3 regions of the Pelomonas lactea genome follow, and region 1 is predicted to be linked to each of the others. Evidence: predicted binding sites of a transcription regulator. Region 1 holds the regulator's gene; each other region holds the start of a gene.
What was found. The regulator FNR, encoded in region 1, switches genes on or off when oxygen is low (the NO sensors DNR and NnrR bind a similar motif). The targets are predictions, from matches to a motif close to TTGATNNNNATCAA.
Positions count from the first base shown of each region.

Region 2: a site for FNR is predicted at 1,077-1,090, ahead of ACG04Q_RS02680 (hemerythrin domain-containing protein). Genes of this name have one in related genera too.
Region 3: a site for FNR is predicted at 1,277-1,290, ahead of ACG04Q_RS13740 (oxygen-binding di-iron domain-containing protein). Genes of this name have one in related genera too.

Region 1 is NZ_JBIGHX010000011.1:19,300-21,559, reverse strand. It holds gene ACG04Q_RS23905 (sigma 54-interacting transcriptional regulator) at 1-14, shown strand, start outside; gene ACG04Q_RS23900 (BON domain-containing protein) at 203-538, shown strand; gene fnr (fumarate/nitrate reduction transcriptional regulator Fnr) at 812-1,564, opposite strand; gene hemN (oxygen-independent coproporphyrinogen III oxidase) at 1,672-2,260, shown strand, end outside.
Region 2 is NZ_JBIGHX010000001.1:611,815-614,074, reverse strand. It holds gene tkt (transketolase) at 1-1,012, opposite strand, end outside; gene ACG04Q_RS02680 (hemerythrin domain-containing protein) at 1,125-1,736, shown strand; gene ACG04Q_RS02675 (two-component regulator propeller domain-containing protein) at 1,720-2,260, opposite strand, start outside.
Region 3 is NZ_JBIGHX010000004.1:233,738-235,997, forward strand. It holds gene ACG04Q_RS13735 (DEAD/DEAH box helicase) at 1-1,211, opposite strand, end outside; gene ACG04Q_RS13740 (oxygen-binding di-iron domain-containing protein) at 1,352-2,131, shown strand; gene ppk2 (polyphosphate kinase 2) at 2,215-2,260, shown strand, end outside.

The DNA of each region.
Region 1 (2,260 bases):
AATCAGGCACTTAGCCTGCGCGGCGCGCGGCCTGTCGCCGGGCGGCGACAGAATCGCCCGCCAGGCTCTGCCAGCCCGGCTCGCGAGCGACTTAAGTGGTTGATATGAAAGGAGAAGTCGGCGCTGGCACGGCTGTTGCGCTGAGGGCGTCGTGGTGCCGGTCCGGTGCCGCGTTCTATCCACGCATCCTCAGGAGATACGCATGCAACACGCTTCCACCTTCGCCCGCCTGCTGACCGCCGCCCTGACGGCAACGGCCCTGTCCACCGCCTTCGCCGCCGACCCGGTGCCGGCACCCGCCGGGCAGGCTCCGCAAGCCCAGCCCGCGGACGCCGCCGCTGTTGCCGCCCAGGCCGCGGCCGTGCTGCAGCAGGACAAGGACCTGCAGGCCCTGCCGCTGACCGTCAGCAGCACCGATGGCGGCGTCGTCATCGTGAAGGGCGCGGCCCCCAGCGCCGAACTGGCCCAGAAGGCCATCAAGCTCGTCGCCGCCGTCCCCGGCGTCAAGGAAGTGCGCAACGAGATCAAGGTCGGCTGACCCGCCACACGCCATTGACCTGCCGCCCCGCACCCGCGGGGCTTTTGCGTTTGAGGCCGAGCGCCGGGCCGCCACAAGCCGGCCCGTCTGGCGATGTGCGAGCGGGGCCACCCCCGCGAGCATCGCCGTCCCCTTGGGGGCTGAGGCCGGACACGACAAGTCCTGAGGACTTGTCGTGCCTGCCGAAGGGCAGCCGCTCCGTCGGCTGCGCGGTCTGCAAGACCGCCCGGGCTTGCCCGCGTTCAGCGGCAAGCGCGGGCGAGGGGCCTCAACTCAACACCGGCTGTTGTTGACCAGCGCCTGCAGCCCCGCCTGGTTCAGGATGCGCAGCTGCCGCTGCTTCACCTCCATCAGGCCCTCGTCCTGGAAGCGCGAGAACGTGCGGCTCACGGTCTCCAGCTTCAGGCCCAGGTAGCTGCCGATCTCCTCGCGCGTCATGCGCAGCACCAGGCTGGATGCCGAGAACCCGCGTGCCTGCAGCCGCTGTGTCAGGTTCAGCAGGAAGGCCGCCAGCCGCTCCTCGGCGCGCATGTTGCCCAGCAGCAGCATCACGCCATGGTCGCGCACGATCTCGCGGCTCATGATCTTGTGGAACTGGTGCTGCAGCACCGTGAACTCGCGCGACAGGCCCTCCAGCTGCGCGTAGGGGATCACGCAGACCGACGAGTCCTCCAGCGCGACGGCGTCGCAGTGGTGGTGGTCGCTGCTGATGCCGTCCAGCCCCAGCAACTCGCCAGCCATCTGGAAGCCGGTGACCTGGTCGCGCCCGTCCTCGCTGCCCACGCAGGTCTTGAAGAAGCCGGTGCGCACCGCGTACAGCGCCTCGAAGCGCTCGCCGTTGCGGAACAGGTGATCACCCCGCGCCACCGAGCGGCGCTTGGCGACCAGGCCGTCCAGCTGCTGCAGCTCGCCGGCGTTCAGGCCCACGGGCAGGCACAGCTCGCGCAGGTTGCAGCTGGCGCAGGCCACCTTCAACGGCTCGATGGCGGGCAGTGTCGACGGATCGGACGCGGGCGACGCACGCATCGGGCAGGGTTGGGTCGTCAGCATGAGGGACATTCTTCGCCAGGCGACCCGCCCCGGCCTTGACCTGCATCAAGGCCGGGGCGGGGCCGGCTCGGCACAGTGGCGACATGGCTGCTGTGACCGATAGACCTCCCCAACTCGAGCTTGCCGACCTGCTGCGCCGCCACGACGTGGCGGGGCCGCGCTACACGTCCTACCCGACGGCGGACCGTTTCGTCGAGGCCCACCAGGGCGCGCAACACCTGCAGGCGCTGCGACAGCGCGGCACGGTGCAGCCGCTGTCGGTCTACGTGCACATCCCGTTCTGCGAGCAGCTCTGCTACTACTGCGCCTGCAACAAGATCATCACCAAGCACCACGAGCGCGCCGCACCTTACCTGGCCGCGCTGGCCCGCGAGGTGGAGCTGGTGGCCGACGCGCTGGGTGGCCCGGCGCCGGTGTCGCAGCTGCACCTGGGTGGCGGCTCGCCGACCTTCCTGTCCGACGCGGAGCTCGGCGAGCTGATGGAGATGCTGCGCCGGCGCTTCAAGCTACTGCCGGGCGCCGAGCTGTCCATCGAGGTGGACCCGCGCACGGTGGACCAGGCCCGGCTGGCCCACCTGCGGCTGCTGGGCTTCAACCGGCTTTCGTTCGGCGTGCAGGACTTCGACGTCGCGGTACAGAAGGCGGTGCATCGCGTTCAGCCGCTGGAGCAGG
Region 2 (2,260 bases), on a different contig from region 1:
GCAGCACGCCGGCCATGCGGCGCTGGAACTCGGCGGCCAGCTCGGGGTGGGCCTCGGCGTAGGCGTCGAAGCGCACGTCCCACTCGCTCTCGGCGCGGTCGCCGGCGGACTTGTGGTCCCACGCGGTGTAGACCTCGGCCGGGATGACGAAGGGCTCATGCGCCCAGCCGATGGCCTCGCGGGTCAGCTTGATCTCTTCGGCGCCCAGCGGCTCGCCGTGGGCCTTGCTGGTGTTGGCGCGGTTGGGCGAGCCCTTGCCGATGTGGGTCTTGGCGATGACCAGCGTGGGCTTGTCGGTGCTCTTCTTGGCCTGGCCGATGGCGTCGTCGACGGCATCCACGTCATGGCCGTCCACCGGGCCGATGACGTTCCAGCCATAGGCCTGGAAGCGCTTGGCGGTGTCGTCGCCGAACCAGGGCGCCACCTGACCGTCGATGGAGATGCCGTTGTCGTCGTAGATGGCGATCAGCTTGTTCAGCTTCCACGCGGCGGCCAGCGCGGCGGCTTCGTGCGAGATGCCTTCCATCAGGCAGCCGTCGCCCAGGAACACGTAGGTGTGGTGGTCGACGATCTGGTGGCCGTCGCGATTGAAGTCGCGGGCCAGCAGCTTCTCGGCCAGCGCCAGGCCCACGGCGTTGGTGATGCCCTGGCCCAGCGGGCCGGTGGTCGTCTCGACGCCGGCGGTGATGCCCACTTCGGGGTGGCCCGGCGTCTTGCTGTGCAGCTGGCGGAAGGCCTTCAGCTCCTCGATGGGCAGCTCGTAGCCCGTCAGGTGCAGCAGCGCGTAGATCAGCATGGAGCCGTGGCCGTTGGACAGCACGAAGCGGTCACGGTCGGCCCAGTGCGGGTTGGCCGGGTTGTGCTTGAGGTGGCGCGCCCACAGCGCGACGCCGATCTCGGCCATGCCCATGGGGGCGCCCGGGTGGCCCGAGTTGGCGGCCTGCACGGCGTCCATCGCCAGCGCGCGGATCGCGTTGGCCATGAGGGTGGGGGAGGCGGTCGATGCGGTCATGGCCGGGGCTTTCTTGGGCTGGTGGAGCAAAACGCGGGATTTTACGGGGGTGGCTTTGCGGGCCTTGATCCAACGCAAGGCCGCCGCGTCGTGGCGGAGCGACGCTTGCGCCATGTTTCCTTCGCCCATGCCCCTGGCCGTGCGCGTCATCCGCGCCGAGCACGACGCCCTCGCGGCCATGCTGCGCACGGTGCCGCTGCTGCTGGAGGCGCAGCGCCACGCCGGCGCCGCGCCGGACTTCGGCGCGCTGCGGGCCATGCTGTTCTACGTCGACGAATTCCCTGAACGTCTGCATCACAAAAAGGAAAGCGAGCTGCTGTTCCCGCGGCTGCGCGCGCTGGCGCCGGCGCTGCGCGACACGCTGGACGACCTGGAGGCCGACCACGCCCAGGGCGAGCGCGCCATCCGCGCGCTACAGCACAGCCTGCTGGCCTGGGAGCAGATGGGCGAGAGCCGGCGCGACAAGTTCACCGAGCAGTTGCGCGTGTACTCGGCGCGCTACCTGCGGCACATGAAGCGCGAGGAAACCGAGATCCTGCCGCGCGCGGCCGAGGTGTTCAGCGCCGACGACTGGGCCGAACTGGACGAGGCCTTCGGCAGCCACCAGGATCCGCTGGCCCCGCGCCCCGGCCAGTCGGTGGATGCCGCCTACGCGCCGCTGCGCGAGCGCATCCTGGCGGCGCTGCCGGCGCCGTTTGGCTGGGGGCCTAGCCTGCGCTCCTGAGCACGCGCAGCCGCTCGCTGGCCAGCCATTCGGCGGGCGGGCGGCTGAGCAGCTCGCGCAGCGCGTCGACGTCCAGCCCGGGGTCGGCGCTGATGACGCCCACCCAGCGGTCACGGCCCGCGCGCTTGGCTTCGTAGAGCGCACCGTCGGCCACGTCGATGAGGGTGCTCCAGTCCAGCGCCTGCGGATGGGCGGCGCTGAGCGGGAAACAGGCGAAGCCGATGGAGCAGCTGCGCGTCAGCGTCTGGCCGTCGGGCAGCTCGAAGGGCCGGCCGCAGACGGCGCGGCGCATGCGCTCGGCCAGGTCGGCCGCGTGCTCGCGCGAGCCGTCGCGCGCCACGACGAGGAACTCCTCGCCGCCCCAGCGCACCACGTGGTCGCTGTCGCGGCAGACCTCGCGCAGCCGTTCGCGCATCTGCACCAGCACCGCGTCGCCGGCCGAGTGGCCGTGGCGGTCGTTGACGAGCTTGAAGTGGTCCACGTCCACCAGCATGAAGACCAGGTCGCCGTTGTCCGACGGCGCG
Region 3 (2,260 bases), on a different contig from region 1:
AGCAGCGCCACCGAGGCGCCCGCGCGCGGCATCTCGGCAAACGCCGAGCGGCCCAGCCAGCGCCGGGCCAGCCGGTCCTCGCTGCGCTGTACGGGGGAGAGCTGCTGCGGGTCTCCCGCGAACAGCCGCGCGCGGCCCAGCGGCATCAGCGCCAGCGCATGCGCCAGGCTCACCTGGCTGGCCTCGTCGAACACCAGCAGGTCGAACGGCGGCTCGCCGTCGGGGGTCAGCTCGCGCAGCGTCTTCAGCGTGAAGGCGGCGCGCGTGGTCGTCATGCTGGCCAGCCGGCAGCGCTGCAGCACCTTCAGCGACGAGGCGCGCAGCTCGTCGCGCAGGTCGCTCACGCGGTCGGCCCAGGCCTTCAGCGCCTGGGCATCGCGGGCCGTGGGGCGCTGGCCCTCGGCGCGCGCCAGGCGGGCGATGAGGTCACGGTCCTGCGTGGGGATGAGGTGCTCGCGGCCGTCGTACGCCGCCGCGTCGAAGCGAGTGCCCAGCCGCTGCACGGCCGCGCGCAGGTGCTCGCGCCGCCCCTTCTGCAGCGCCTTGTCGACGGCCAGCGTTGCCAGGTCCACGGCGTGGTTGGTGGTGGACAGCAGCAGCACGCGCGCGGTGGGGTGGCGCTCCAGGTACTCGGCCAGCAGCACGCCCAGCGTCGTCGTCTTGCCGGTGCCCGGCGGCCCCCACAGGAAGGCGCTGCTGAAGCTGGCGAGCGACAGCGCCGCCCGCTGCGCCGGGCGCAGCCAGCGGAAGGGCTCGCCGGTCAGCGGGGTGCCGCCGCGCAGCGGCTGGGGTGCCGACAGGTCGGGCAGGCAGGCCAGCGCGGCCTCGGCCCACGGCGTGTCCCACCAGGCATCGGCCACGGCGTTCAGGAAGCGCGTGGGGTAGAGCCGGATCAGGTGCCCCGCCGGCGGTGGCGGGCCGCTGGCGTTCTGCAGCACCAGCTCGTCGTTCTCGGCGACGACGGCCAGCACGCCGGCCCCGCCCTTGGCTGGCGAGCCCCACCATGCCGAGGCGCCGTCCAGGCTGTCGTCCAGCAGCGCCTGGGCCGACGCGGCGCCCGGCCTCTGCCCCTCGGCGAACACATAGCCGGGCTCCAGCGTGACGCGCCACAGGGCGCCATCGCGCTCCGCGCGCAGCACCTTGAAGTCGTAGTACTCGGGCGTGGCCGACAGCTCGGCGTTCAGCGCCGCACGGACGTCGGCAAGGCTCATGGCAACTGGGGTCTCGGAAGCGCGAAAGGGCGCAACTGTAAATGCATCCAGTATCTTGTGCCGTCTTGATCCCGCTCAACACCCGCCACGCGTGGCGCGGTTAGCCTGCGCAGCCACCATCACTTCCCCGGGTTGCCACGATGTCCATCGAGTTGTTCCGCCAGGACCGGCATGTCTGCGTCATGTTCGCGCGGCTGGGCGACGAGGGCGGCGATGCCGTGCAGTCCAACCAGTTCCTGCTCGTCAACGGCGACACCGGCGCCATCCTCGACCCCGGCGGCAACATCGCGTACCACGAGCTGTACCTGGGCATGTCGCGGTTCTTCCCCCCGCACAAGCTGGCGGCCATCCTGGCCTCCCACGCTGACCCGGACATCATCGCGTCGCTGGACCGCTGGATGACGGCCACTGAGGCGCCGGTCTACATCTCGCGCGTTTGGGAGCGCTTCGCGCCGCACTTCTGCAAGCCCGGCAAGACGGCCGGCCGCATCGTCGGGCTGCCCGACGCCGGCGAGCGGCTGCGGCTGGGCACGGGGGCGGACCGCTTCGAGCTGTGGGCGCTGCCGGCGCACTTCCTGCACGCCGAAGGCAACTTCCAGTTCTACGACCCGGTCAGCCGCATCCTGTTTTCGGGCGACCTCGGCGCCTCCATGGGCGTGAGCCTGAACCCCGAGCAGCCCGTCACGTCGCTGGCCGAGCACATCCCGCGCATGGAGGGCTTCCACCGCCGCTACATGGTCAGCAACAAGGTGCTGCGGCTGTGGGCGGCGATGGTGCGGCAGCTGGACATCCGCATGATCGCGCCGCAGCACGGCGCGCCGATGGTGGGCGCCGCCGTGCAAGAGTTCATCGCCTGGGTGGAGCAGCTGGAATGCGGCGTGGACCTGTTCGGCGCGGCGAACTACCGGGTGCCGGGCTGAGTCGGATGCTGCGGCGCCGTCATTGCGGCGCCATATGCGCCCGCTAGCCTGCCGGCTTTCAGCCGGGAGCTGCCGTGGGGCATATCGAGGACGAGCTGGTGAAGCGCATTCACCGCGATCTGCAGGACG